Linked DNA regions of Marinagarivorans cellulosilyticus. The protein of the gene in region 1 interacts with the protein of each later gene in a pairwise test. Links are inferred from orthologs where the notes say so. Each region holds a gene or a part of one and is shown on either strand. Other genes may lie near its edges. The genes, in order: ftsA and MARGE09_RS09605.

Region 1 (15,632 bases):
AATATCCCTTACACCGGCAGTGGTGTGTTGGCATCCTCGTTATGTATGGATAAGTTGCGTACAAAGCAATTGTGGTCCGGCGTAAATTTACCTTCTGCGCAATATTTAGCGCTCGAGAAGTCTACCGACTGGGTACAAGCGCTTGCCTATTTGGGTGGCGAGGCAATGGTAAAGCCTGCGCACGAAGGTTCGAGTATTGGAATGAGCCGCGTGAATACGCCGCAAGCGCTTAAAAAAGCTTACGAAGAGGCTGCGCAATACGATACTAGCGTATTGGCCGAGCAGTTCATTGTCGGCGCGGAGTACACGGTGGCTATTTTAAATGGTGAAGCGCTGCCACCTATACGGCTTCAACCCAATAGTGACTTTTATGACTTCAATGCAAAGTATTTAGCCGATGATACTCAATACTTGTGCCCTTGTGGTTTGGCGCAAGCAAAGGAAACTGAGCTAAAGCAATTAGCAAAGGCTGCCTTTACGGCTGTTGGGGCTGAGGGCTGGGGGCGTGTTGATATTATGGCAAATGCAGCGGGTGAATTTTATTTGCTGGAAGTCAATACTGTGCCGGGTTTAACGGGCCATTCATTAGTGCCAATGGCCGCGCAAGCTGCAGATATTGATTTTGAAACGTTGATTTTGCGCATTGCCGCGCAGGTTACGGCGAATTAGTTTGTGGCAAAGGCGAAAAAAAGTGGTGGCGCTAGCCGGCGGCGAAGCCTGGCAGCGAAGAAAAGTGAAGCAAGCCAGATACCCTGGCGCTTTTTACTGAATGCTTTTTTGGCGGTTGCCGTCGCTGTATTGTTGGTTTGGAGTATTTATCGGTTAGAGCCATTAGCCATTATTCAGCAATACACGAATAAGCCTATTGCGCATGTCAGTGTGCAGGGGGATTTTAAGTATGTATCACAGGTAAATATTGAAGCGTTAGTGGCAACAAAATTGACGGAAACTTTTTTAGAGCTGGACATTGTTGCTTTAAAAAGTCACTTGGAAAAGCACCCTTGGATTGATCGTGCAATAGTGACTCGGCAGTGGCCAGATACGTTATTGATAAAAATATCGGAGCAACAGCCAATAGCGCGCTGGAATTCGCATGATTTTTTAAATTTACGGGGTGAAATTGTTAATTTAGACAACAAAACTGAATTAAATCATCTACCTTTATTGAGAGCCAATGATAGGTATGCAGAAAAAGTCATGCAGCAATATGTCTTAGTTGCGAAGTTGTTGGCTAATTATAAATTTGCACCTTTAGTGCTAGAACTGGATAATACCCTAGCCTGGTCCTTAAAGATCTCGCCAGAAATAGAAATTAAGCTTGGCAGAGAAGATTCACTCAAAAAGTTACAGCGCCTCATGGACGTGTTGACCGCAGAGTTGAATGACCAAGTAAGCAATATCGATGCGATCGATATGCGCTATAAACAAGGCTTTGCCATTAACTGGATAGAACCGCCAGAGACAAGTAAAGCCGAAGCTGCAGTTCATTAGTTAAAATGTTCTGAGCGATAAAAGTGCGAACCCTTGTAGGTATCGCGAAACAGTAATACGACTAGGGCTTAAAAGCCAAATTGATTTATCGGGGCACAGGCAATGGCGCAGTCCAGTGGAAATAAAATGATCGTGGGTTTAGATATTGGAACATCTAAGGTTGTTGCGATCGTTGGGGAGTTATCGCCTGAAGGTGAACTGTCGGTAGTAGGTATTGGTTCTCATAGCTCTAGTGGTTTAAAAAAAGGCGTGGTCGTCAATATTGATTCAACGGTGCAATCGATACAGCGCGCAGTAGAAGAGGCCGAGCTAATGGCCGGTTGCCAAATACATTCGGTGTATGCGGGTATTGCCGGTAGTCATATTCGCAGTTTGAACTCGCACGGTATTGTGGCGATTAAAGACCGAGAAGTCTTTGCTCAAGATATAGAGCGCGTTATTGATGCTGCCCAAGCGGTTGCTATACCAGCGGATCAACGCATTTTGCATATCTTGCCACAGGAGTACCGCATCGATGATCAAGACGGTGTAAAAGAGCCGTTAGGTATGTCTGGTGTACGCTTAGAAGCCAAAGTGCATTTGGTGACTTGCGCTGTAAATGCTGCGCAAAATATTGAGAAGTGCATTCGTCGCTGCGGCTTAGATGTCGACGATATTATTCTAGAGCAATTGGCATCGAGCTATGCCGTGTTAACAGAGGATGAAAAAGAGCTGGGTGTATGCATGGTGGATATTGGTGGTGGAACAACCGATATCGCTATTTTCACCGAAGGCTCTATTCGCCATACGGGAGTAATCCCTATTGCTGGTGATCAAGTGACTAATGATATTGCAATGGCGTTAAGAACACCGACGCAGCACGCTGAAGATATCAAAATTAAATATGCCTGTGCCTTGGCCAAGCTAGCCGGCGCGGAAGAAACAATAAAGGTTCCAAGTGTAGGCGAGCGCCCACCAAGAGACCTTTCTCGTCAAGCGTTGGCTGAAGTAGTGGAGCCACGTTACGAAGAGTTATTCACTTTGGTGTTGGCCGAACTAAGGCGTAGTGGTTTCGAAGATATGCTACCGGCGGGCATTGTATTAACCGGTGGCACATCAAAAATGGAAGGTGTTGTAGAGTTGGCCGAAGAAATATTCCATATGCCTGTACGTTTAGGTGCACCGCAAAATGTTTCTGGTTTGCGTGATATCGTCAATAACCCAATTTATTCCACGGGTGTTGGCTTATTGCACTACGGCCTGAAGCAGCAAGGTGGGCAGGGTACAGAGTCATTTGAGCCTACAGATAATACTTGGGGACGAATAAAGAATTGGTTTCAGCGCAACTTGTAAAGTTAGTGCATAGGCACTGTTAGCTATTGATAAGTTACGCGAAACACTTGAATTGACGCTATGGCAACAATACCTAGCGTATACATATTTTTAAGCAGGGGAACGAAAGGGGAAAACCATGTTTGAGCTTGTAGATAATATTCCGCAAAATGCGGTAATTAAAGTTGTAGGTGTAGGTGGCGGTGGCGGTAACGCTGTGCGTCATATGATTGAGCAACAAGTTGATGGTGTGGACTTTATCTGCGCTAACACCGATGCGCAGGCGTTGAAAAATGTTAGTGCGCAAACCGTGTTGCAACTTGGTGGCCATCTAACCAAAGGTTTAGGTGCTGGCGCCAACCCTAACGTGGGCCGCGAGGCTGCAATGGAAGACCGTGAGCGTATTGCAGAAACTCTGCAAGGTGCCGATATGGTATTTATCACCGCGGGTATGGGGGGCGGTACTGGTACAGGCGCTGCACCCGTAGTGGCTGAGGTTGCTCGCGAGCTGGGTATTCTTACTGTCGCTGTTGTGACCCGCCCATTTCCTTTTGAAGGCCGCAAGCGCATGGCGATTGCGGAAGAGGGTATTAAGCAATTAAAAGATCGCGTTGATTCTTTGATTACTATCCCAAATGAAAAACTATTGGCTGTGCTGGGTAAATCCACCAGCTTAATCGATGCTTTTAAAGCCGCTAACGACGTATTGTTGGGTGCGGTGCAGGGTATCGCGGATCTTATTATTCGCCCAGGCATGATCAACGTCGACTTTGCTGATGTTCGCACTGTGATGAGTGAAATGGGCATGGCGATGATGGGTAGCGGTTCAGGTAAAGGCGAGAATCGCGCACGTGAAGCTGCGGAAGCCGCTATTCGCAGCCCACTTCTTGAAGATGTGAACCTTCACGGTGCGCGTGGCATTTTGGTTAACATTACTGCTGGAATGGACTTATCTTTGGGTGAGTTCAATGAAGTCGGTGACACCATCGAAGAGTTCGCCTCTGGTGATGCTACTGTGGTTGTAGGTACAGTGATTGACCCTGATATGGCCGACACCCTTAAGGTGACTGTGGTTGCTACTGGCTTGGGTGCTGTTCAGGCGCAAGAAGAAACACCTGCAAAACCTGAAAAAGTTGTAGATAATACGCGCCACGCCGACGGTGGTTTGAATTATGCTGTGTTGGATAAACCAACAGTTATGCGTAACCAAAACTCTAGTGCAGCGCCAAAGCTTGATGAAAAGGCTCGGGACATGGAATATCTTGATATTCCGGCGTTCCTGCGCCGTCAAGCGGACTAACCGCAGGCCGCTTGCTCGATTATTGCGCGCAGTTTCTGGCAGCTACGCCTGAGATACCGTTGCATGGATGCTGTTCCCCGCGTTATAGCGGGCGTATGCTGACGCAAAAAGCACGTCGAATACCGGCGTGCTTTTTGCGTACATTATGGTTGCTGAATCGAGCGTTCAGGTTGAATTCAGTTGTGTGGCGTTAGTATTAGTCACCTTAATATTTACTATTTTTGCTTTGCAGCATCAGTGGCACTCATTGAATTGGCTATGATTCTCCGGCCAATTGATAACAACAGTATGACACGCGGCTAAAAATTTACATTTTTGGCCGCTTATCTATAGAGACATAAAGTAATGATCAAACAACGCACGCTCAAAAACGAGATTCGCGCCACCGGTGTGGGGCTGCATACAGGGCAAAAGATCTATCTAACCCTAAGGCCTGGCCCAATAGATGGCGGTATCGTTTTTCGACGTGTAGACCTAAACCCTGTTGTTGAAATACAGGCAAAGGCTGAAAACGTTGGTGATACAACGCTATCTACAACGCTAATAAATGGCGATGTACGGGTTTCTACTGTAGAGCACTTGTTGTCAGCGATGGCAGGCTTGGGTATTGATAATGCCATTATTGATGTAAGCGCCGATGAAGTACCCATTATGGATGGCAGTGCAGGCCCGTTTGTTTTCCTGATTCAGTCTGCAGGCATCCAAGAGCAGCCAGCTGCGAAGAAATTTATTCGCATCAAGAAAGAAGTAACGGTTACCGACGGCGATAAAATGGCGACTTTTGTACCTTTTGACGGCTTTAAGGTGTCTTTTACTATCGATTTTGATCACCCCGTATTTAAAGGGCGCAAACTCGATGCCGTGGTGGATTTTTCAAGTACCTCGTTTGTGAAAGAGATTTCGCGAGCGCGGACTTTCGGCTTTATGCATGAAATAGAATACCTTCGCTCGAAAGGCTTAGCCAAGGGCGGCAGTGTTGATAACGCCATTGTGGTTGATAAATACCGCATATTGAATGAAGACGGTTTGCGTTATGAAGACGAATTTGTAAAGCATAAGATCCTTGATGCCATCGGAGATTTATATCTCTTAGGTAACACCTTAATTGGTGAATTCCGTGCTTATAAGTCTGGTCACGGCTTAAATAACCAATCGCTGCGCGAACTTATTCGTCAGCCAGATGCTTGGGAAGTTGTGACTTTTGAGGATGATGAAGAGTCGCCAATTGCCTATCACAAGCCATTGGCTGCTGCATAAACCATAGGTTATGTTTTTTCTGGCGAGGCCTTGGCGCTTGCCTGCTTACAAAAAGCCAACTTTCGAACAGTTGGCTTTTTGTGTTTTATATGCCATATTCTGGCGCCGATTAAGCTATATAGCCAAATCGACTAGGTTTTGTCATTTTTTTGATTAAACTTTAAGCGAGGCGACCGTTATTTATTCATCTTGCTGGCGTCCCAGCATCAGGTCTAAATTACCGTCGATATCAAACACTTTTAAATATGCGCAAGCTCAAAGTATTGCGCGTATTTCGGGTAGCTAAAGACAAAAGTCAGTGAAGATTATATTCATTAGCAAACGCCATGGTGGCACAAAAACAATTACCTTAGGCTTTTGGTCTAAGACGTTTTTGATCGCCGGTATGTTGGCTTTACCGTTAGCCGCGGTAACGTTAATTGCGCTGCAATGGAGTGTAAAAAGTGGTCATAGTCTGTTAACCCAGGACGTTTCAAAAACGTGGGAGCAAACGCTCACCGCCCAGCAGCTAGAAATCGAAAATACCCGCAATGAAGCGCAAAGTAAGCTTGAGGCACTCACACTACGAGTGGCTGAGCTGCAGGCCCGCTTAGTTCGCTTAGATGCGCTCGGTGAGCGCATGACAGTGGCTGCAAAGCTAGAGCATGGCGAGTTCGATTTTAGCCAGCCGCCAGCTTTGGGTGGCCCCTCTGAGGAGCTAGACAACCACAACTTTGAAGTTGCCACATTCATGGATATGATTGATGAGCTGTCCTTCAAGATTGAGGATCGACAGCATCAGCTGCAAACACTAGAAGCCTTGATGGCCAACCAAAAAGTAGAAGAGTCTATTTTTGTGGCTGGGCGTCCAATCACAAAAGGTTATTTGTCGTCGCGCTATGGCCGCAGAACTGATCCGTTCAGCGGGCGCGTTGCTTGGCATGCGGGCGTTGATTTTGCTGGCAAAGATGGCAGCGATATTGTCGCAGTTGCTGCGGGTGTCGTTACTTGGTCTGCAGAGCGTTACGGCTATGGTAATTTGGTTGAAATTAATCATGGCAACGGTTTCACAACCCGCTATGCTCACTGCAAAGAAAACCTCGTTAAAATAGGCGATGTAGTGAAAAAAGGCCAACTTATAGCGCTGATGGGCTCAAGTGGCCGCTCCACAGGCCCACACGTACATTTTGAGGTTTATAAGCATGGTCGCGCTGTCGATCCCGCCTCTTACATTCGTCGAGCCAGCCGCTGAACCTTTAAAGCCCCGTCCTATTTGTTTTTATATCGAACAGTTTCGGCTTTTTAGCCAACTCACTTTTTACCGCCGTTACGGCAACACAATTAAGATACCGTTATGACTCTGAATATTATTAAATTGTTATTTGGCTCTAAAAACGATCGCGAATTAAAGCGTATGCGCAAGCTCGTTAAAAAAATTAATGCCTTAGAAGAGTCTATCAAGGGGCTGGAAGACACTGCGCTAAAAGAAAAAACACAAGAGTTTCGTTCGCGCCACCAAAATGGTGAAACCCTTGATGCATTATTGCCAGAGGCCTTTGCAGTTTGTAGAGAGGCCAGCTCGCGCGTTATGGGAATGCGCCATTACGATGTTCAGCTGATTGGTGGTATCGCCTTGCACGAGGGGCGCATCGCAGAGATGCGTACCGGCGAAGGTAAAACACTCATGGCGACGCTGGCTGTCTATTTAAATGCGATTCCCGGTAATGGCTCGCACCTTGTAACTGTGAATGACTATTTGGCCCGCCGCGATGCTGAATGGATGCGCCCACTTTATGAGGCTCTGGGTTTAACGGTTGGCGTTATTGCTTCAATGCAGCCGCAAGATGAAAAGCGCGAAGCTTATAACTCTGATATTACCTACGGCACAAATAATGAATTTGGGTTCGATTACTTGCGCGATAATATGGTTTTGCGCAAAGAAGATCGCATGCAGCGGCCGCTGACATTTGCCGTTGTGGATGAGGTGGATTCGATCCTAATCGATGAGGCGCGCACACCGCTCATCATCTCCGGCGCAGCTGAAGATAGCTCTGAGCTTTATCGGGTGATGAACCTCCTAACGCCCACCTTGCGCCCCGTGGCCGATTCTGATGGCGAGCGCAATGAGAAAATTCAATTTCAAAAGGTGCTGCTCGAAGGGCAAGAAAAGCCCTGTTCAATTACTGCAGCTTTAACTGAAGCTGATAAAGCTAATAAAGATTTGGTGATTGCGGATGCCAGTGCTAAACCGCCAGTTTGCCGGTTGGCCGAAAAAGGGCATTTTATGCTCGATGAAAAAGGCCGCCAAATCGAGCTGACTGAAGATGGTCACGAGCTGGTTGAGCAGTGGTTAGTCAAAAATAAGCTTATGAAGGAAAACGACAGCCTTTATTCTGCCGGCAACCTAAATCTATTGCACCACGTTCATACATCGTTGAAGGCCCACAAGCTTTATCACAATGATGTCGAATACATTGTGCAAGATAGCCAGGTACTTTTAATTGATGAACACACGGGCCGCACAATGCCTGGGCGTCGTTTATCAGAGGGGTTGCATCAGGCGATTGAAGCCAAAGAAGGACTGGCAATTCAAAATGAAAGTCAAACCTTGGCTTCAACTACTTTCCAGAACTACTTTCGGTTGTACAAAAAATTATCGGGTATGACGGGTACTGCCGATACCGAGGCTGTTGAATTTCGTCAAATCTATGGTTTAGATGTTGTTGTTATCCCTACGAATAAACCCATTGCACGGCAAGATTTGAACGACCTTGTATTTTTAACCATTGACGAAAAATACGATGCAATTGTTAAACAGGTTCAAGAGCTGCAAAGCAAAAACGTCCCTATTTTGGTGGGGACTGCATCGGTAGAAAGCTCTGAAGAAGTCTCTCGTCGCTTTAAGGCTGCGGGGGTTCGTCACGAAGTGCTTAACGCTAAGCAGCATGACCGCGAGGCCGATATTATTGCTCAAGCTGGGCGCCCTGGTGCAATTACAGTCGCTACTAATATGGCGGGCCGTGGTACGGACATTAAGTTGGGTGGAAGCTGGGAAGCTGATGTCGAAAAGCTTGATAACCCAACACAAGCCCAAATCGACGAGCTCAAGGCGCAATGGAAGGAGCGTAACGAGCAAGTTAAAGCCAATGGCGGTCTGCATATTGTTGGTACAGAACGCCACGAATCTCGCCGAATAGACAATCAGCTTCGCGGTCGTGCGGGGCGCCAAGGTGACCCTGGTGTATCGCGCTTTTATCTTTCACTGGAAGATAGCTTGATGCGTATTTTCGCCTCTGATCGTGTGCGCAATATGATGAGTGCGCTAGGCATGGAGAAAGGCGAAGCGATCGAAGCAAAAATGGTTTCTCGGGCTATTGAAAAAGCGCAGCGAAAAGTTGAGGGTCGCAACTTTGACTTCCGTAAGCAGCTACTTGAATACGATGATGTCGCCAACGATCAAAGGCAGGTAATTTATACCCAGCGCAATGATTTATTAGAAATGGACAGCATTGAAGATGCCATTACGGGTATGCGCGAAGAGGTCATGAACGATATTATCTCTAACCATATTCCTCCTCAATCATTGGCTGAGCAATGGGACGTATCGGGGCTGGAGGAAGTTATTAAGGTTGATTTCGGTGTGGATCTACCCATTGCCCAGTGGCTTGAAGACGATAAAAAACTGTATGAAGAACCGTTGCGCGAAAAAATTATTGCTGCAATGGATGAGTTCTACCAGCAGAAGTGCGAGCGCCTTGGCGGTGTTATGCGAGGTCTGGAAAAGCAATTAATGCTGCATGTTCTAGATACATTGTGGAAAGAGCATCTGCAGAGCATGGACCAGTTACGCCAAGGTATTGGCTTGCGCGCTTATGCGCAGAAAAACCCCAAGCAAGAATATAAAAGAGAAGCTTTTGAGTTGTTCCAAGAATTATTGAATAGCTTAAAGCACGATGTTGCGCGTGTATTGTTTAAAGTCGAGCCGATGACCGAAGAGCAAATGCATATGATGGAAGCCCAGCGCAGAATGGAAGCAGAAGCAGCGATGCGTAACCAGCAATTAAAGCATGAAGACGCATCGGCGTTAACAGCGCCGCAAGCGCCAGAGTCTGAAGCTCCGCCTTTGCAGCAGCCTTTGCAGCGTGCAGCACCCAAAGTAGGGCGCAATGATCCGTGCCCATGTGGCTCGGGTAAAAAATATAAAGCATGCCACGGTAAATTAGCGTAAAGAGGTATTGTTATGGCAGTGGGTGAGCACATTTGGCCGGTAATGCATCCTATTGCAGGTTTAACTTTAGGCACTGCAAGTGCGGGTGTTAAATATGCGGGACGAACCGATATTGTTGTAATGGCTATTGCCGAGGGTGCCGCGGTTTCGGGTGTTTTTACGCAAAATGCATTTTGCGCCGCTCCTGTTATCGTTGGGCGAAATCACTTGTCTGCTGGCGATATTCGTTATTTTTTAATTAATTCTGGCAATGCGAATGCGTGTACTGGTGAGCGCGGCCTTGCCGATGCAGAGTCCTGCTGCCAAGCGGTGGCAACACTTGGCGATATTGAAGCGCGGCAAGTGGTTCCATTTTCGACGGGTGTGATTGGTGAATATTTGCCTGTCCCTAAAATTGTTAATGCGCTACCGGCTGCCATGTCGTCGTTGTCTGTTAATGGTTGGGATGCGGCGGCCAAAGCAATTATGACAACAGACACTCGCCCAAAAGGCGCAAGTGTTCAGTTCGAGCATGATGGCGAAGTGATTTCTGTTACCGGCATCGCTAAGGGCGCGGGCATGATTAGGCCAAATATGGCGACTATGCTGGCGTATATAGCAACAGATGCGGTGGTGGCCCAGCCGCTGCTGGATGATATGGTAAAGCGTGCTGCAGATCAGTCGTTTAACCGTATTAGCATTGATGGCGACACATCAACGAATGACTCTTGCTTGTTAGTGGCAACAGGCCAAGCAGGCTTACCTATGTTGAGTGATCCAGCTGGCGAATTGTACGATAAGCTAATGGCTGCAGTTACTGATGTTCACCGGCAGCTGGCGCTAGGTATTGTGCGAGACGGTGAAGGGGCTAGTAAATGTATTAGCGTAGCCGTCACTCAAGGTGGAAACAAAGAAGAGTGCTTAAAGGTGGCCTATGCCATTGCGCACTCACCGCTAGTGAAAACAGCGCTTTTTGCATCAGACCCGAACTGGGGGCGTATTATCTGTGCTGTTGGTTATGCTGGTGTGCGTGCACTAGACACTCAAAAAGTAAATGTTTATTTGGATGATGTTTGCATTGTGCGTGCTGGCCAGCGGGCACAAGAGTACACCGAAGAGCAAGGTCAGGCAGTTGTTGATCAGGCCGAATTTAGTGTGCGTGTAGAACTTGGCCGTGGTCATAGTTCTGATGAGGTTTGGACAACAGATCTTTCGCATGACTACGTCACAATTAATGCGGAATATCGTAGTTAAGTATGTCGTCTGTTCATGTCGCTGTAGGCGTTATCTTAACTCAGAAAAAGGTGCTTTTAGCTAAACGTGCACAGCATCAGCATCAAGGTGGCTTATGGGAATTTCCTGGCGGTAAGGTTGAGGCCGGTGAGCATGTTACGGCTGCACTTAATCGTGAGCTTAAAGAAGAGCTTGCTATTAATGCAACACAAATGCAGCCGTTAATCCAAATTCGACATGATTATGGCGATAAGGTTGTTTTGCTAGATGTATGGACGGTAACTGCTTTTGACGGCGAACCGAGTGGCCAAGAAGGGCAGCCTTTGGTTTGGGCTGATCTTAATCAATTAATCCATTACGATTTTCCGGCGGCAAACCGGCCAATTGTTTCTGCTCTTACCCTGCCGCGCCTCATTGCCGTAACGCCTTCTAGTGGCGCAAAAGATGAAGTTTTGGCTTTTTGCCAAAAGGCATTGGCTCTAGGCGCTGCTGGTTTTCAATTGCGCTCACTACAACTAGGGCCCGAAGATATCAACTGGCTGCATAGTAAATTGACTGAGCTCTGCGGTGTGCCGATTTGGATAAACAGTGCGCATTTATTTGATAATTCAGGCGTTATCAATCAAGCGCTACTTTCGCTAGCTGCCCATGTCCATTTTACTTCCCGCCATTTGGTGCAGGCAAAAAAAGTCGGTTCGTGCATCGCGAATGCAACGGCATCATGCCATAACTTGGAAGAAATAAGGGCTGCAGAAGCGGCTGGAATTAAAGCCGTTTATTTATCGCCAGTGTCAGCAACGCCGTCACATCCAGATGCTAACGGCTTAGGCTGGGATGCTTTTTCACAGCTTGTAGCGAAAGCCAAAGTCCCAGTATATGCATTAGGTGGTATGGCGCTTGCGGACTTGCCGTTTGCACAAAACTGTTATGCGCAAGGCATTGCCGGTATATCGCTTTTTCAGTTTCAGCCCTAGGAGCTGGGCCTCCAGCTAATTTAGTTGAAAGAATAGCTAATGCTAAAAATAAAGCGATAGTCGTCGTTTTTTGGTGTTGTGCCTAAATCATCGGGTGTTGGGCTCTCAATATAATCCCATACAATGGAGGTATTGAAGTCAATGCTGCGGGTTAGGTCGTAACTCAAAGTAGATATGACGTGGTGAGTGTAACCACCTGATGCTTCATTTGCCCAGAGAATTTGATAATCGAGAATAAAGCCCATGGCGCTCGTCACATTCATGTTGTAGTGCGTAGAGGCAATTAGCACTGCCGATTGCTCTCGCTTTTCGCTCGCTTCTTCGACTTCGTTGAATTGAGTAAACTGTATACCTGGTCCGATAAATAAATCCCATTGTTTATTATCTCTGTCGATGGCCTGTAAACCTAGGCCTGCCCCAAGGGTGCCTCGGGCATCAATATTTTGAAAGCGGTCGCTAAAAATATCTAAAAATAACGGGCGGTAGAATAATCGCTGGTTGGCAAAAATATCGAAATTGCTGCGCAAGCGATGATTGTTGGCGGTCTCTTTATCGTCGCTGTAGGTGTATAAACCGAGGTAATCGACCGTAAAGCGTGACAAAGCTGTTCGACGCTTTGTTGAAAAGTTACCGTTGTATTCCGTTTGCGGTGAGTTGCCTGATCGGATATTCGTGCCTAGGCCAAAGCGTGCGCTCCAAAAGTTAAGCTCTTTGAGTTGGCCAGAAACCAGTGCAATTAAACGCTCGCGGTCAAAGTTGTAGCTCAAGCTGTCATTTTTAATTTCAATCGTGCGCTCGGAAAGTGTAATTGTGCCCACCTGTGGCTTATCGACACCAAAAATTCTAACGGCTTGTGGCCTTAGGGTATGCACTTGCTCAATATCGTCTAATTTAAATTTCCGAAGCCCCAACTTTGCGCTGTTAAACTCCATTTCCCCGTTATAGACTACTTTTATTTTGCCCTTTAACCATTCACCTGATGTTAACTGTAGCCAGTCCCATTCGTCATTAAAGGCGTTATCCGTGCGCTGTTGAAGTACGTCGTTAGCCACGGCGTCTGGAATAACTGGTGCGCTGTTTGCCTGCTTGGGCAGCCCAAAGAGGGCCCAGTTAGAGACGAGAAATAGCACCAAGGTGGCTCGATGGATTGACATGGTTACCTCTAAAATCATTCTGTAATATTCTACCGAGTAGGCTATAAGCCTGCGTGCGGGGGTAGCAATATAGCAGTGCAATACGGGTTTTAGAACCGATGCAAAAATAGAAGGTGGAAATAAAGAAAGTGCTCACTGTTTGCTGTTTCTATATTTCTATTTTGGGCGTATTCCAAATTCTAATGGCACCTAAATGCTGAATGCAGTTAATGATGGAAGGTAATCGATGATTAATATTCAAAAGGCCTCTACGAGAGCAATTACTGTGTTGATATTTTGTGGGGTGACGTGGCTAAGTGTATTCCCTGCTGCCTCGGTTGCCGACGATATCGAGTTTCAAGGGCATGCTTCAGTTAATGCTTCTGAGGTGGAATCGCAGTTGGCCCGGCTAGAAGATAATGCTGATCTCTCTCCCGAGTTCATTGAAAAATTAAAAGTACAATACAAAGCTGTTCTCGAAAATTTGGCTAAGCAGAGTGGTTTTTTAAACAAGGCAAGTGAATATCGCAAAATACAATTGCAAGCTGACGAGCATGCCGACCAGCTAACTGAAGAGCTCAAACAGCGTCAAGGAGACCGGCCACAACTGCGGATACCAGAAAACGCGTCGGTCGCAGAAACGCAAAAGCAGTTGTCTCGAGAAGAGGCCAAGTTGTTGGCGGTTAAGGGGCGTTTGTTAGCTATAGAAAAAGAGCAAGCTAATCCGGCCAATACCGTATCGGCTGCCCGCCAGCGTTTAAGTAATATTAATTTGGCGCAGGAAAAGTTACAGGGCGAGTTGGCCAAGATTTCGGTAGGTGTAACATCAAACTTGCAGCAGGCAGAGCAGTGGCTACTTCTGAGTAAAAAAGCAGTGTTGGATGCCGAAGAAAAAATGCTTGAGTTAAAGCTTGCGAGTGCGCCAATGCAAACGCGGTTGTTAGCTGCGGATCATGCGCTACAGCTTGAAATACAGCGTGAATTAGCGCGAAACATCGAGCGGTTGCAGCGTGAGTTAAATGAAAAACGCAGTACTGAGGCGCAAGTTTCACGTGAGGCAACACAGGCGCTATCAGCAAGCGCTGTGGGATTAAGTGATGACGTTGAACAGTACGTTAAAGGGAATAAGGCGTTAAGCCTAGAGCTAACCGAGTTGGCTCAGAAATTAAATGATAAAACTCAACGTAGCCAACTAGCGAAAGATCAGCTGGAACTTATTAATAATCGCTACCGAATGATTAAGAAAAAACTAGAAATCACAGGGCTTTCTCATGCTTTGGGGAGCGTTTTGACCGAGCGCAGTAACGACCTTCCGCAAATTGCGGGCTACCATAAAGAACATGACGAATTGCTTGAGGAGATTTCTAAAACCGCACTACGCAAGCTCGAATTACAAAATGATGTAAGCCTCCAGCATCATCTGGAGCAGGACAAAAAGCGCTTGCTAGCCAGTTTGAATTCCACGGCTACGGGTGAAAATAAACAATGGATTAGTGATGTTGTTGCCAACCGTCTATCTCTGCTAGAAAAACTTGAGTCAGAATATGCTGCTTACATGAGAGTATTGTCTGATGTGGATTTCGATTTATTAGAGCTTATTGATGTTACTAATCGTTTTGATGAATTTTTGGTTCGTCAGTTAATGTGGGTTCGAACATCACCTTCAATAATATCGTATACCACTACTGATATTCTAAACGAAGGTGTGTTGTTAATAGATTACTTGGGCAATGTTGATTATAAAGCGGCGGTTGCCAATGTTTTTGGTAGGCTTTGGGTGTGGCTAATATTGTTCGTTATATCAGCAATAGTTATTGGTCAAAGTTGGTTGAAGTCGCGCCAAAAACAGCTCGAACAAGCTATTGCTCAAGCGCCGCATGCCTCGTTAGTGCCGGCGTTGCAGTATGTTTTTGGGGTGCTGGTGCGGTCTGCGCCGCTAGCGCTTCTGGCTTTTGTTTTATCGCGTACTGTCGATGCAGCGGTTATCCCTAAGGCGCATGAAAAATTAATTAGCTTATTGTGGGTTTACCTTTTCTGTGCAGATTTCACGGCTAGGTTGCTGCACTCAAACGGTTTTGTTAGCAGTTATTTTCGCTGGCCTCAGGAGCTAATTCACGATTTATTTAAAGGTTTCAAACGCTTGAGGAATACGGTTGTTATTCCCTTGTTAGTGGTTTCAATTATACCGTGGCATCTTTTTGCAAGCAAAGGGACTGGTTTTATGGGGACCGTCCTATTGAGTTTAATAATGTGCTTTCTGGCTTACAGTATTAACTGCTTTTTGTCTGTTCAGTATTCGTTGGTTGGCAGTATTCAGCAGCGAAGGCTGGTTAGGCCTGCGTCAAAACTGCAGATTATTGCGCGCTTAATTATGGTCGGGGGGCCAATTGTTTGGGCTATAAGTTTGCTGGCAGGGTATCGTTACGCCTCTATTGTATTGTGCGGTCGCGTATTTGAAACGATTTTAGTACTCCCTTTTATTGTCTTTGCTTATCAACTTGCTGAGCGAGGATTAATGGAGTTTCAATCTCGGGTTAAATACCATCAAGCTACTGCTGATGATAATGCAGCGGCTATGACTGCTAGCCCTAAAGTTAATGACGAAAGCATTCCTCCGGTTGAAGAGCAGAAAACGCGTAGCGTTGATGAGCTGGCTATTGAAACGCAAAAGCTATTAAAGTCTGTTTTTCTCTTGCTTACAATAACCACTGTTTCTGTTATTTGGTTGAAGGTGTTGCCGGCATTGG
Region 2 (15,690 bases), 170 kb from region 1 along the record:
TCTAAAGGTATAAATAATTCCACACTTCCGTTGTACGAACCTGCGGCCTGAAACTGCGCTAAGGCTTCACCGGCGATATCCTGTACAGGGCTAGAGCGCAATAACGCCAAAGCACTTTTTGCATCGCCAGATGCATTACCGGTTATAGAAAGCGCCATTTTGTTATCATCCGATTCGACTAAGGCCACCCGGCCTCCGGTAAGGGTATTGCCTAGCAACTCTCCTTTATCAATGGTGACCGCCAAGCCTAAGTCGTCCACCAGCAATGAGGCATCAGCATTTTTTAGCACGGGCCACGCTGGGTCAAAGGCAAGCTCGCCGCTGTGAATTTTCATGCTCAACTGCAAACTGCGCGGGCGCATTGGTGCACCCAAAAGAGACCCCCGATAAATAAAACCGCCGTCGGTTAAATCGCCATCTTTAATACTTTGCCCTAACCAGTTATACAACGAATCGGGAATGGTGTAAGGCACATAAGCCTCATGATAACGGGCAACGCTTTCGCGCATGCCCACCACAAGCGTCATTTCTGGCTCGATATTATCTAAACGTTTTGTTGGCAAACTTAAATACAAATAACCAGCGCCTTCACCGCTTTCGCCTTTAAGGTTCAATAAGCCCGATGTGACATAAACCATCGACGACTCTAAATTAACAAACCAAGCAACCTCACCAGAGGCCTGATAAAAATCGAGCGGCTTTTTATACACAATGGGATAATGCATCACGAAGCCATCATTCGCATCAATCACCATTCGGCCCTTAAAGGCCGTTGATTCAACAAAGCCTGTGGCATGGCGTACTTGCGGCGCCCCTTGCCAGCTTTCTACTGCGGCATCAAAAACATTAGCCTGCAAATGAAAATAACCCTGCTCTGCAGTTGTTACCGTAACGCCTATATCGCGCAGCGTGCCGCCGGGTTTTAATAAGTCTTGTAATTTAGCAACAACATTATTCAGTTTTAAAGCGCCAACCGCTTGGCTCCATGCAGTAACATCAAGCTCTCGAATACGCAATTGCGCCGGCGTATTTAAACCTGCGCGCAATTCAATATCTAAAGGGGGAATTTCGGCCTGTGGCCACGTTAAGCCTAAATTAGCAATTTGCGCGAATAAGCCATTTTGTTTATCCCAGCGGCCCGTAAATTTAAATTGTGGAATAGCCGGTGCTTCGGCTTCACCAGGCAATTTAAACGGTAAGCCAGAAGCTTTTCCGCCACCACTAAAATCCATACCTTTCGCAGTAGAGCCTTCAAACCACAGCTGGAAATCCATTCGGCTACCGTCACTCCACAAGCCTGGCTCAATATCCAAACCTTTGTGTAGGCCCGTTGCTGCCACAACTTTTTGTAGTGGAAACTGCTGCAACTGCAAATAACCGCGTGCTTCAAAGTTTTTATCATCGCGGGGGTCGCCTTGCCCCTCCACAACCAAATAAAAAGCATTCGAGTCTTTATCAACATCCACCTTGGCTTTTAACCGGTGAAAATTAGCATCATTTTCTAAGGATACAGAAGGAATCGTCATTTCGGCCGTATGGCCTGTGCGAAAGCGCATAACCAATGAGGTTTCGTTTAGCTCTAAGCGGCGGCCAAACAAGAAAATATCCAACGGATCATCGATGGTAAAATTGCTATCGCCGGCAGATGATTGCGGCAAACCCACCACAGCCCAAGAGCCATCTTCCGACTGCACCATCTCGGCACGCAAGCCTTCAAAATCTAATTTACCTAGCGCTAAACGCCAATCTTTAAAGGTTGCCAGCAAATTAATTTGCGCCGACAATTGTTCGGCGTGCAACTGCCCCTCGTAAGGTCCCCCGCTTACGCGAACATTAAGCAATGTAATCGCGGGGCGCAAACCATCCCAACTGGCTTGAATTTCCCCTACTGTGATGGTGGAGTTTAGCCGTAAAGAAAGTTGATCTTCGAGCAACGATTTATAATCGTTTAAATAAGGAAAAGCAGTACGCCCCAGCTGCACACAAACGGCCAGTAAAATAACAAGAAAAACCGTAGTGCCCCAAACAATGCGCACAAACGTTTGCAGCGAGCGGCGCGATACTAACTTCAACGCAGCCCCCTATTGGTAAGTGTTTTCTGTATAGCCGTTTTTATTTTGTACATCACATCAACACTACACCAATACAATATCGTACTGTTCTTGGTTATAAAGCGCCTCGACTTGAAACTGAATTGCGCGCTCAATAAACAGCTCTAAATCAGCAACATTGTCGGACTCTTCATCCAGCAGGCGGTCAATAACAACCTGCGAGGCCAATACTAATAATTTTGTGTCGTCGTAATTACGCGCTTCGCGCAATATTTCTCGAAAAATCTCATAACACACAGTTTCTGCTGATTTCAAAACGCCACGACCATTGCAAACAGCGCAAGGCACACATAGCATTTGCCCTAGCGATTCACTTGTGCGCTTGCGCGTCATTTCAACTAAACCTAGCTGTGAGACCCCCATAACATTGGTTTTTGCACGATCGCGCTCTAGGTGCTTTTCTAGCGTTCTTAAAACTTGGCGCTGGTGCTCGGCATCTGTCATATCAATAAAATCAAGAATGATAATGCCACCTAAATTGCGTAAACGTAGCTGACGCGCAATAGCAGAAGCCGCTTCCAAATTGGTTTTAAAAATGGTTTCTTCTAAGTTTCGATGCCCAACAAAAGCGCCAGTGTTTACATCAATAGTAGACATAGCCTCGGTTTGCTCAACAATAAGATAACCGCCAGACTTTAAAGGCACGCGGGTTTCGAGCGCTTTTTTAAGTTCGTCTTCAACACCGTACAAATCGAAAATGGGGCGAGGCCCTGGGTAATGCTCTATTCGGCCGCCAATTTCTGGCGCGTAGTACTGGGCAAAGTTCTCCATTTTTTGCAGTGATTCACGCGAATCGATACGAACCTTTTCTATAGAGGGTTGCATTAAATCGCGCACAGTGCGCATGTACAGCGGCAAATCTTCGTAGACAAGTTTAGGCGCTTTGGTGGTTTTTATTTTCTCTGCCAAGTTATGCCAAAGCTTATATACAAAAGGGATATCGGCTTTTAGCTCTTCGGTAGAGGCACCCTCAGCAGCAGTGCGCACAATAAAGCCACCGCCGTATTGCTCTTTGTACTCTGAAGTAATTTCGCTAACCGCCGCTTTTAATCGCTCGCGCTCGGCCGCATCCTCAATTCGATTAGAGATACCAATATGTTCACTGCTGGGCATATACACCAAATAACGCGCCGAAACAGAGATATGTGTTGTAAGCCTTGCGCCTTTTGTACTGATAGGGTCTTTTGTAACCTGTACCAACACTTGCTGGCCTTCGCGTAATAAGGTGCGGATATCAGCAGGCTCACTGTTTTTAGTATCTGCGCTGTCGCTGGCAGGGTCGGTATTTTGAGAAGAGATATCGCCAGCATGAATAAAGCCCGCGCGTTCTAAGCCAATATCAACAAAAGCAGCTTGCATACCCGGTAAAACCCGTACAACTTTACCCTTGTAAATGTTGCCAACAATGCCTCGCTTTTGTGTGCGCTCAATGTAAATTTCCTGCACCACACCATTTTCAACTAACGCCGCGCGCGTTTCTGTTGGGCCAAAATTGACTAATATTTCATCTCTCATTGCGGCTCTCCTATTAATTTGGCAGTGCGTTTTTACAGTGCATCGCTATTTTTGATACTTTATACAAGGCAATGTTCACATTAACGCAGTGCTAGCATCCGGTTGCCAGCACGTTATATTTAACGATGCCAACAGCTGCTGAGTTTGAGCGATGGGCAAACCCATTACCCCTGAATAACTTCCAGCTAAGTGCTGAACAAAAACAGCCCCTAAACCTTGAATACCGTAACCGCCGGCTTTATCAGCAGGCTCGCCGGTAAGCCAATAACGGGCTATTTCATCACTCGATAACGCTCGAAAAGTCACTTTGCTGGTGACTAAATCGGTATATAGCTGCTCATTGCAACAAAGAGCAACAGCCGTATGCACAAGGTGCGTTTGATCGCTCAATAAATGTAACATCTCAGCGGCATGGGCTTGATCGCGGGGTTTTTCCAACACGTGGCCTGCGCACTCTACAATGGTATCGGCACCTAACACAGCGCACCCATTTACTAGCGCTGCACCAGCGCGGGCCTTTTCGCGCGCTAAACGCGCAACATAGGTTGCCGGCGCCTCACCTTCTTGGCGATGCTCTGGCACATCAATACTCAAGACCTCAAAAGGAACCCCTATTTGCTGCAGCAACTCGGCGCGACGCGGCGATTTTGAGGCTAAGAATAATTTGGGCTTGGCAGCACCATTCGCTTGCATAAAACGTTCTCTTATTTTTATCGCGTTAAGGCTCGCATGCACAGGCTGTAAGCCACTACCCCTGCCAGATATTACGCGTGGGCTTAAGTAAACCAACCACCAACGGCCAACACAATGCTGTAATGAGTGTCGGTAATATAATCATGACCACTGGCGCAGCATAACCATTTAACCCCTGAACCCAATTAACAAACACTTCGTGAATGCCAACCAATACAAATACCCATAGCATTTGCTGGCCTCGTCGATAACTGCGTAAACGCTGGTAGGAACACAAACATAAGTACGCAATAAAAGCTAACGACAAAGCATGTGCACCCCACACATCGCCCACAACAATATCCTGCAGAAGGCCAATGCACCAAGCCATCACAACCCCAAAACGATACGGGCAAAAGACAGCCCAAAAGATGCACACCAACGCCAGAAACTCTGGGCGAAACCAAGCATAATGGGCGGGTAACGGGTAAATGCTTAGCATCAAGCCTACAAATACCGTCACCGCCAACCAAGGAAGGTAGCCAATGTTGTCACTCATGGCGGCGTTTGCACTTCGGATGAAACATCAGCATCGCCGGCACCAAAAGACACTTTAGAAGATTGCGCAAAAACAAGCAGTACATGGCGGTTTCGGTTGAGTTGGGCCATAGGCACAGCAACAACATCGGCAAACGGCCTACCAGGGTCGTAGACGATTTTTTCAACGGTAGCGACAGGATAACCAGCGGGGTAAATATCCCCCAAGCCAGAGCTGACCAATAAGTCGCCTTCTTTAATATCTAGCGTACTAGAAACATGCCGCAAGCCTAGCTCAAAGACGCTGCCACGCCCTTCTGCTATCAAGCGCACGCCGTTGCGATTAATTTGCACTGGAATGGCGTGGCTAGTATCAGATATCAACAACACGCTGCTATTAGAAGACGATACATTCACCACTTGGCCAATCAAGCCAGAAGCATCAACAACAGGCTGGCCGACATAAACGCCATCCCGCGTGCCGCGATTAATAAAGACTTTATGAATGTTAGGGTCAGGTGCCACCCCTATAAGATCAGCCACCAAGACTCGCTGATTAAGCGTATCGGCTGAATTTAGCAGTTGGCGAAGGCGGGTGTTTTCTGCTGCGAGGAATGCAAGCTGCTGTAATTTGCGCTGATGAACTAACAATTCACTGCGCAGCGATTCATTCTCTTGAATCAGTTTATCGCGACCAATTAAGCGTGTTCGACTCCATTCACTTAAGTTATGCGGCAAGTCGGCTAAATGATAAAGGGGGGCTGCCAAGCCCACCGCTTTATTACGCGCCCCTTCCAAAAACGGCGTGGTGACAAACAGTGCAACAAGCACAGCAGAAACCACAAAGAGCGCAGCCATTTTGGCGCCCAATGATGGTCCTTTGGTAAACAGCAGCTTGATGGTACCGCCCTCTTTAACTTAGCAGCTTAGAAATAGGCCTTAACAAATCCCAGCCTCGCCGCCAAAAGGCAAAGACTGAAGGTATTAACAACATTCATTATCATTAACACCATAGCTCAGGTGCTCGAAAATAGCACACTTAGCGACTGTTATTGGCTTTTCGCGTTTTTTATCAACAGGATTCGCGAATTACGCCACTCTTAAGATAGGGTGATAGTTCGACTGTCCATAAGTTCCATGGCTTTACCGCCACCGCGAGCCACACATGTGAGCGGGTCTTCAGCAATAACTACAGGCAAGCCAGTTTCTTCCATCAACAAATGATCAATGCTACGCAATAGCGCGCCGCCGCCGGTAATCACGATGCCGCTTTCGGCAATATCACTGGCCAATTCGGGTGGGCACTGTTCTAAGGCGCTTTTAACCGCTTGAACAATTCCCGCCAACGGCTCCTGTAAAGACTCTAGCACCTCGTCACTGTTTAACGTAAAGCTACGCGGTACACCTTCGGCAAGATTGCGGCCGCGAACATCAATTTCGAGCACTTCGCTACCTGCAAAGGCGCAGCCAATTTCTTTTTTGATGCGCTCCGCCGTTGCCTCACCAATCACGCTACCGTATTTACGACGCACAAAATTAATGATGGCTTCATCAAAACGGTCACCACCAATGCGTACAGAATCAGAATGAACAACACCATTAAGTGAAATAATCGCGATCTCTGTTGTACCGCCACCAATATCAACAACCATCGAGCCCGTTGCTTCTTCTACATTTAAGCCGGCACCTATTGCTGCAGCCATAGGTTCTTCGATCAAGTGTACTTCGCGCGCGCCAGCACCAATGGCCGACTCGCGAATTGCGCGTTTTTCAACTTCTGTTGATAAACACGGTACGCACACCAATACTCGTGGTGAAGGCTGCAACCAAGCGTGCTCGTGGACCTTTTTAATAAAGTGCTGAAGCATTTTTTCGGTCACTTGGAAGTCGGCAATAACGCCATCTTTTAGGGGGCGGATAGCCATAATATTACCGGGCGTGCGGCCAAGCATGCGTTTTGCAGCCATGCCTACCGCCTCTACGCGCTTTTGGCCATTGTGGTTGCGAATAGCAACCACAGAAGGTTCATTTAAAACAATGCCGCGTTCGCGGACAAAAATAAGTGTATTTGCCGTACCCAAATCGATGGATAGGTCATTTGAAAACAGCCCGCGTAAACGCTTAAACATGTGGACGAAAACCTTTTTAAGAAAGTCTCATATACTGAGAATACTGTAATGTGCGCAATGCAGCCCTTTAGACATGCATCTACTCAAACGCCCGTACATACAACCTCGGACACGCTATAAATTTTTGCGGTACCCATTTGCGCCGCGTTGTGTGCAAGCCTTCACATCCAAAAAGCCGTATCAAGACCTTACTGTCTTATTTGCCAACCCACCACAAAGAACAAAATATAGACAGCCTGCTTATATAGTAGGCCTTAGTTTTGCGCTCGTGTTAAAACTTTTGAATATATGAAGAAACTTTATCACTTGCCGCTTCAGTGCAACACTAAAGTACTGCACAAAAAACATTCAATTGTGATTGCACTCTTAGCAATATGGCTGCACAACAACATTAAAAAGCCGCTTTATTGAGCCCCTTTTAAGTTGGATGGCACTCTAGCAACGCAAGGGATTTAGGGCAAGGCGCAAATGTGGTAACTTAGCGCGCCTATTTTTAACGGTTAGGTTTTAACGGTTAGGGCAGCAATGGCGAGCATTTTACGCCAATGCGGCTCACCATGCCTTTTTATTTATTCCGTAAGCGGAGATCCTCGTGAACCGAGAAGACATTCAACAACTGGCAAAGCTAGCGCGCTTGCAAATTGCCGACGATAAAGCCGACGAAGTGGCCACCAGCATTAGCAATGTTTTGGCATTAGTCGACCAACTAGCTGCCGCCGATACCAACGACGTAAAACCTATGGCGCACCCATTAGATGCCGTACAAATTTTACGCGCCGATGAGGTCAGCGAGCCCAATGTGCGCGAACAAATGCAAGCTATTGCGCCTGCCACCGAAAATGGCCTTTACCTTGTCCCCAAAGTCATCGACTAACTTACAACGGATACCCGCATGCATAACCAAACTGTTGCTCAACTGGTAAAGCAGCTGCAAAGCAAAGCTGTATCCAGTGTCGAGCTTACGCAATTTTTTCTCGACAGAATAAAAAGCCACGATGGCGAGCTAAATAGCTTTATTACCGTCACTGAAGAACAAGCCCTAGCCCAAGCCAAAGCCGCTGATGCCCGCATTGCACAAGGCGATGCCCCCGCGCTGTGTGGTTTACCCATCGCGCACAAAGATATTTTCTGTACGCAAGGCGTGCGCACAAGCTGCGGCTCGAAAATGTTGGATAATTTTATATCCCCTTACGACGCAACCATTGTGGCCAACTACCAACAGCAAGGCGTTGTTTGTTTAGGTAAAACAAACATGGACGAGTTCGCTATGGGCTCCTCCAACGAAACCAGCTACTACGGCCCCGTTAAAAACCCCTGGGCCACTAACTGCGTACCAGGTGGGTCATCAGGTGGCTCTGCCGCTGCGGTAGCAGCACGTTTGGCTCCAGCAGCCACGGCAACAGATACTGGGGGGTCTATTAGGCAACCGGCCGCACTGTGCGGCATCACAGGCCTTAAACCCACTTATGGCCGCGCCTCGCGCTACGGCATGATCGCGTTTGCTAGCAGCTTAGATCAAGCCGGCTTAATGGCTCGCAGCGCAGAAGATGTTGCATTGTTGCTTGGCACTATGTCTGGCTACGACGCCAAAGACTCCACCAGCGTTAACGAGCCGGTAGATGATTACACCCGTTTACTGAACCAACCACTCGCAGGCCTTCGCATTGGTATTCCCGATGAGTATTTCGGTGAAGGCTTAAACCCCGAAACTGAAAAATGTGTACGCGAAGCTATTGCACAGTTCGAAAAGCTGGGCGCAACGACCAAATCCATCAAGCTGCCGCACACTGGGTTATCAGTGCCGGCTTACTATGTGATTGCTCCGGCCGAATGCTCTGCAAACTTGTCCCGTTTTGATGGCGTGCGCTACGGCTACCGCTGTGAAAATCCACAAGACTTAGACGACCTTTATTGTCGCTCGCGCAGCGAAGCCTTTGGCGACGAAGTTAAGCGCCGCATATTGGTCGGTGCCTATGCTCTAAGCGCCGGCTATTACGACGCCTACTTCGCCAAAGCACAAAAAGCCCGCCGCTTAATACAACAAGATTTTGTTGCTGCATTTAACGATGTCGATCTCATTATTGGCCCCACTTCTCCAACACCGGCCTTTGAGTTTGGCAGCAAAGGTGCAGATCCTGTAGCTATGTACCTTGAAGACATCTACACCATTGCAACCAACCTTGCTGGCCTACCCGGTATGTCCGTGCCTTGCGGCTTAGTCGACGGAAAACCCGTGGGCTTGCAGATTATTGGCAATTATTTTGCCGAAGCAAAAATGCTAGGCGCTGCGCATCAATTCCAGCAAGCGACTAACTTCCATACACTGGCACCGGCCAACTACGAATAAGGCAAAGCACTATGGAATGGGAAACCGTTATCGGCCTTGAAATTCACGTTCAATTGGCCACCAAAACCAAAATATTTTCAGGTTCTAGCACCGAATTCGGCGCCGAGCCCAACACCCAAGCTTGCGCGATTGATTTAGCCATGCCCGGCACACTGCCAGTACCCAACCGCCAAGCGTTTAAGTACGCCGCAATGTTTGGCTTAGCTATTGATGCTGAAATTGGCCGCACCTCTGTTTTTGAACGCAAAAACTACTTCTACCCCGACCTACCCAAGGGCTATCAAACCACACAGCTAGACGCCCCTATTGTTGGCGCAGGTAAAATGGAAATCGCGCTCGACGACGGTAGCACTCACACTGTGCGCATTCACCACGCACACTTAGAGGAAGACGCCGGGAAGTCGCTACACGAAGATTTCCACGGCATGAGCGGTATCGACCTTAACCGCGCCGGCACGCCCTTAATCGAAATTGTTACCGAACCCGATATGCGCAATGCTGACCAAGCCGTTGCCTTTGCAAAGAAGCTGCACGGTTTAGTAGTGGCACTAGGGATTTGTGACGGCGAAATGTCGCAAGGCTCTTTGCGTTTTGATGTCAATATTTCCATTCGCCCTAAAGGTGAAGAAAAACTGGGCACCCGAACCGAAACCAAAAACCTTAACTCATTTAAGTTTATGGAAGAGGCCATCGAGCTAGAAGTTGAGCGTCAAATCAGCGTGCTTGAAAGCGGCGGCGAAATTCGTCAAGAAACACGGCTTTACAATGGCGATACTAAAAAAGCCCGCGCCATGCGCAGCAAAGAAGACTCCAACGATTACCGCTACTTCCCTTGTCCCGATTTATTGCCAGTAGAGCTTAGTGATGAGTTCTTAGCTGAAGTAAAAGCGGCTATGCCCGAGCTACCCGAAGATAAGCGCGTACGCTACACCCGAGACATGGGGTTATCCGATTACGATGCACAGGTGCTAACAAGTGATGTAGCAACAGCAGTTTATTTTGATGCTGCGGTAGCCGCTGGCGCGCAACCAAAACTAGCCGCTAACTGGGTAATGGGTGAAATTGCCGCTTTGCTAAATCGCGAAGAGATTACCATTGCTAGCTGTCCTGTATCAGCACAAGCTTTAGCCGGCCTCACTGTTCGCATCGACGATGGCACCATCAACAGTAAAATGGCTAAAACCGTATTTGAAGCGATGGCCGCCGGCGAAGGTGATGCCGATACTATTATCGAGGCTAAAGGCTTAAAGCAAGTCAGCGATAGCGGCGCACTCGAAAAGATTATTGACGAAGTGCTCGCCAACAATCAAAAGCAAGTTGATAACTACCGTGCAGCTGCCGACGATAAGCGCCCCAAAATGCTCGGATTTTTTGTCGGACAATGCATGAAGGCCAGCAAAGGCCAAGCAAACCCCAAACAATTGAACGAACTACTGGTCAACAAGCTTAACGGCTAATAACCAAAGCTTAACGCACAAACGGCGAGTATTTACGAGAGAAGATTATGAGCTTAAAAAAAGATAAACAAAAAGTCTTAGGTGAAACGTTTGATGACGAACGCATCAAATCGTTTCTAGATGTACAAGCACCAGCTGGCATAGATGCTGACTATCACTGCATAGAGGTTGCCTACCGGGGCATGCACCAGGAAAACTTTGCAACCTTCGTACAATTTTTTGTAGCTGCAGGGCGCAACATAAACGCTGTAGGTCCTACAGGCAAAACAATGCCACAGATTATTGCTGGCCACCGTCAGGGCAGCGACTACCTTGCAGCCTTAAATGCAGCAGGCGCAAAGTGATCACGGGCAATTAATTCAAGCGCTAACCGCTCGCAAGATAAAGGCGTTAATATCACTACGAACTTAATGATAGCGTAGAGGTATTAACGCCTTTTTTGTAGCGTATTTTACGGAGTACCCCATGATAAAAACGTTGCCAAATAACAACCTTGCCACTGGTGTCAACTACTATATAGAAGGTGTTAACCTGCTGTGGCGCAAAGAGCTAAGGCTTTACATCCTCGTACCTTTAATCATTAACCTGATTATTTTCTTTACCCTTACGGCAACCATGTTCCACTACTTTAATAGTGGCATGGAATGGATGCTTGATAAGGTTCCCAGCTTTTTGCACTTTTTAAAATGGTTAATGTGGATATTGGTCGGGGCGATACTATTGCTGTGCTACGGCTACCTATTTAATGCCATCACCAATATTGTGGCCGCCCCCTTTTATGGTCTGCTAGCACAAAAAACCGAAGAGCTAGTCACAGGTAAAAAAATGGCCGACGAGCCCATCGGCCAGATGATACCGCGTGTTATTGGCCGAGAATTACGCAAAATATTCTATTTTATTGGGCGAGGTATTTTTGTCTTTTTCGTGCTGATATTGCTAGGCCTTGTTGGCATTACAAGCCCCCTCGTGCCCGTGGTTGCAGCCTTATGGGGATCTTGGTGCATGGCTATTCAATATGTTGACTACGCCTGCGATAACAACCAGCTCGATTTTGGCCCAATGCGCAAGCGCATGCGCGCCAATATATATAGCAGTACTGGTTTTGGTGGAATGGTGATGATTGCCAGCATGGTACCCATTATCAATATCTTTGCCATGCCAGCCGCCGTTACTGGCGGCACAGCCTTTTGGATTAAAGAGCTAAAGTGGCAGCAATAGCAGACAAAAAAATGGCCGCTTAATAGCGGCCATTTTTATCTTACCGGACACCTCTAAAAATGCACTTTTTCCGCGATAACGGCGTCAGCTCCGTCCTCGAGTCCTCACAAATTGGAGGACCAATTTGCACAGTTTGCTGCCCGAAGGGTGAAGCGCAAGGATGCGTTGAATGATTTACACCACGTAAACTGCGGCTCTCGGCTTTGGCTTCCTGCGTCGCTCTACCTCCTGAATCCATTCAGTCGTCCGGGCGGTGCCTCCTTGCTCTCACAAAACAATCACTATTTTTAGAGATGCCCTTACATTTAAATCCAATATGCTATGAAAAATACCGTTGACTAACCTTACCCCACACTTTAGTTAAGGTGCTCTCTACCGCAACAGACACCGAAAGCCCTAACTTTTCAGGCAGTGTTTTCTTTTGCTCAAAGCTAACCTCGAATAAATCAGATTCAGCCGACAAACCATACAAATACTCATCTGATGTACTAATCGCATCAATAAGCTTTTTATCCAATGCACGCGAACCGAACCAAATCTCACCCGTTGCCACATCTTCCACATCGACTTGCTCGCGATGGCTAGATACAAAATCTTTAAACAGAACATGCGTATCTTCTAAGTCTTCAACAAACTTTTTGCGGCCTTCATCCGTATTTTCACCAAGCATTGTTAACGTGCGCTTGTATTTACCTGCCGTTAGCATTTCATAGTCGACATCATGCTTTTTTAACACTTTGTGAAAATTAGGAATTTGAGCAACAACACCAATAGAGCCAATAATTGCAAATGGCGCGGCCAATATTTTATCGGCTACACAGGCCATCATATAACCACCACTGGCCGCCACCTTATCGACACACACGGTTAATGGAATAGACTTATCAGCAATACGCGCCAATTGGCTAGAAGCCAAACCGTAGCTATGAACCATACCACCGCCACTTTCCAACTTAACGACAACCTCGTCTTGCGGCTCGGCAATGGTTAATACCGCTGTCACGGTTTCGCGTAGCTCGTCCGCTGCGGACGCCTTAATATCACCATCAAAATCCAGCACATACACACGCTTTCGGCGTGCTACTTCATCGCCCTTTTTTTCGGCTTTTTCTTTTTGCTTGGCTTCTTTTTTTTCTGTTTTCTCTAATTGTTTAAGTGCCTTTTCAGATAACACAGCATGCTGCAAGGCCTCGCGCATAGAATCATAGCGCTCATTTAAGCGCGCAATGGCTATCTGCCCTTTGTCGCTAGCAGCGCCCTTTACGCTTGATGCGACAATCAAACCAATCACCACGGCTATCGCTACCACCAGCGTAATCGCTTTTGCTAAAAACAGCCCATATTCAAATAAAAATTCCAACAGATAATCTCCAAATACACGTTTAAATATCAACAAAGAAACAACTTAACAAAGCCACCGTAAATACGCTTAAGCATTTACTGGCATAAACTAGAAGTCGAGCTAACTCGTTACTCAACAGACGATTGAAAAAAACTATCAATCAGTTGGCGAGAAATGGTGCCTACTGGCGGCAGCTCCGGCAAGTTATCCATCGAGAACCAAGCCGCATGCTCTATTTCAACACCATCAACACTAATATCGCCGCCAGCATAATCGGCAATATAACCCAGCATCAGCTGCGACGGATATGGCCAGTTTTGGCTGGTCACGTAACGTAAATTTGCAACGTCAAGATCAACCTCCTCTTTCACCTCGCGAATAAATGCCTGCTCTGCCGACTCACCAACTTCTATGAAGCCCGCTAAACAACTATAACGCTGACTTTTTGAACGAGCATGCTTAGCCAATAAGCAACGAGAGCCATCAACAATTAGCCCTATAACACAAGGCGATATGCGAGGGTAAAATAAGGCACGGCAAGCCGTGCACTCTAAAGCAAGGTCAACCGTATGCTGCTCGGTAGCGCTGCCGCAACGACCGCAAAACTGATGATGCAACCACCAGTGTTCCAATTGTGCAGCGCGCGACAATAACGCAAAAGTATCGGCATCCACGACTGCCATTAACTGGCGCAGCGAAATAAGCGCTTGCTGAGGTGCCTGTGCAACAACAGCAACCCCCCAAGACTCGCCACTTAGGTTTCCAACACGCAAAAAAACAGCCGCATTAGGCGGCTGTTCAGTATGACGGTAATCACCATTTTCTTTTGGTAAAAAGTGACCGTTACATGCCACTAACCAAACATCAAAAAGCATATTGATAATCCTTTGATGCCAAAGCCCAAAGCTCTAACTGCTAAGCCGTATGCGCTGATGCAAAGCCAAGCGCGGCAAGGCTATCTTCCGCTAATTTAAGCACAGACTCGTCCGCACGATTGCCGTGCACCGCCGTATCAATGTAATACTCGATACTGATAATGGCATCGGCGAAGGTCTCTAACAACTCTTTTAAGGCTGCCGGCAAGTCGGGCTGCATTAAAACTTCATCGACAAAATCGACACAACTTTGCAAAGCTGCCGCTGCGCGTTTGTGCTCTAGCAAAATCATACCGCCGCGAACGCCCGTTAACGTTTTGGCAATATTACGAATATGGCCTGAGTCGTAGTCAGACTCAGAGTACGAGTTGAGCGCACGCTTAGATAAGCTCAAGCCAGCTTCGGATTCTTTAAGTACAATTCTTTCTGCTTGCGCGAGCTCACTAAGCGCAACAACCTCGCGCTGAACGACCTCATTGGCCATAGCCAATCGGTCGCTCGACAACTTGGCATACTCTAAGCTAAGCGTGGCACTCTCGATGAATAGCAACGTTTTTGCGGCCTCATCTAAATCATCTTCGCTCATCTCGCCATCGTTGTCAGCCCAAGCACGAACCCGGACAATTTCATTTTTAAGGATGGTCGACGGCCCCTTAAGCCCAACAATGCTTAAAATTTCAGCGATTTTACTGAGGGTTTCAGCCAAACCTTCAACATCATCAACCTTGTAAGCACCTTGAGAGGCAATCTCTAATACCTTTTTGGTATTGTTGATTTCGTCTTGCAGAACCTTAACCAAAGAGGCAACCGTGCTGGCACTTGGGCCTTGTAATATTTGGCGCTCCTCTGCAAGTTCTTGGTCTGTATAACCTAAGTCAGGAATAGAATAGAGTGCGCGCAGCTTTTTAAAGGTTTCGCTATCGATACCAGATAACATCAACAAATACAGCAACTCTTTAACCAAGCCTTTGGGCGGCACCGCTTGGTAGGCAATGCTACCGCTTTGCTGCACTTGCCGAATCACCCGATCCAATCGGCTAAAAAGCATTTTGCGAGATTCTAGTAACTCCATATTCTGCTTAACTACCGCCACAATGGCTAAATTACCTAACCACCACAACAATGTTAGAGGCTTATCACTACCGCCCAAACGCTGCAGCCGAATTAATGCTCGGCGCATCAAACCAAGCGCAGGAATAGATTGATCACCGCGCAACACGCCAATCAAACCCATTTGATACATATGGCGCAGGCGAGCCATCAGGGGTTTAAACTCTTCATCGCTAACAACAATTGGCTCGACAGGAGGTATCACCGGAGCATCGCGGAAGGTAATTTTGAAAAAGTGGCTTTCTGGTAGAACAGCTTCTTTGCGCAGTTTGCGCAGCTCGTTAATTTGAGGAATCAACAGTACAGGCAAACGCTTCTCTGCCCGCTGAACATACTCGACATAAGCCGCCATAACCACAAACGCGGAGCTTATTTGC

What was found.
Region 2: the proteins of ftsA (region 1) and MARGE09_RS09605 interact in binary tests that used the Escherichia coli proteins (3 or more experiments, as listed by UniProt). The link is inferred for Marinagarivorans cellulosilyticus from one-to-one orthologs.

The regions. Positions count from the first base shown.
Region 1 is NZ_AP023086.1:2,600,367-2,615,998, forward strand. Bases 828-3,708 are described here. They hold ftsA (cell division protein FtsA), read left to right. Parts: upstream 828-1,593; coding sequence 1,594-2,823; downstream 2,824-3,708. Other genes in these bases: MARGE09_RS10545 (cell division protein FtsQ/DivIB), read left to right, coding at 828-1,491; ftsZ (cell division protein FtsZ), read left to right, coding at 2,942-3,708. Outside these bases: MARGE09_RS10540 (D-alanine--D-alanine ligase), read left to right, coding at 1-669; more of MARGE09_RS10545, read left to right, coding at 673-827; more of ftsZ, read left to right, coding at 3,709-4,102; lpxC (UDP-3-O-acyl-N-acetylglucosamine deacetylase), read left to right, coding at 4,448-5,359; MARGE09_RS10565 (M23 family metallopeptidase), read left to right, coding at 5,658-6,590; preprotein translocase subunit SecA, read left to right, coding at 6,693-9,566; bifunctional glutamate N-acetyltransferase/amino-acid acetyltransferase ArgJ, read left to right, coding at 9,579-10,799; MARGE09_RS10580 (Nudix family hydrolase), read left to right, coding at 10,802-11,752; MARGE09_RS10585 (DUF481 domain-containing protein), read right to left, coding at 11,773-12,906; MARGE09_RS10590 (mechanosensitive ion channel domain-containing protein), read left to right, coding at 13,133-15,632. UniProt on the Escherichia coli protein: Essential cell division protein that assists in the assembly of the Z ring. May serve as the principal membrane anchor for the Z ring.
Region 2 is NZ_AP023086.1:2,422,260-2,437,949, reverse strand. What follows is about bases 4,951-7,889. They hold MARGE09_RS09605 (rod shape-determining protein), read right to left. Parts: upstream 6,965-7,889; coding sequence 5,936-6,964; downstream 4,951-5,935. Other genes in these bases: gatA (Asp-tRNA(Asn)/Glu-tRNA(Gln) amidotransferase subunit GatA), read left to right, coding at 7,857-7,889; gatC (Asp-tRNA(Asn)/Glu-tRNA(Gln) amidotransferase subunit GatC), read left to right, coding at 7,557-7,838; mreC (rod shape-determining protein MreC), read right to left, coding at 4,951-5,726. Outside these bases: MARGE09_RS09630 (YhdP family phospholipid transporter), read right to left, coding at 1-2,072; rng (ribonuclease G), read right to left, coding at 2,136-3,626; MARGE09_RS09620 (Maf family protein), read right to left, coding at 3,702-4,319; rod shape-determining protein MreD, read right to left, coding at 4,375-4,857; more of mreC, read right to left, coding at 4,854-4,950; more of gatA, read left to right, coding at 7,890-9,311; Asp-tRNA(Asn)/Glu-tRNA(Gln) amidotransferase subunit GatB, read left to right, coding at 9,323-10,768; MARGE09_RS09585 (PA4642 family protein), read left to right, coding at 10,816-11,112; sulfate transporter CysZ, read left to right, coding at 11,234-11,986; protease SohB, read right to left, coding at 12,306-13,346; nudC (NAD(+) diphosphatase), read right to left, coding at 13,457-14,203; MARGE09_RS09565 (FimL-related protein), read right to left, coding at 14,244-15,690. UniProt on the Escherichia coli protein: Forms membrane-associated dynamic filaments that are essential for cell shape determination. Acts by regulating cell wall synthesis and cell elongation, and thus cell shape.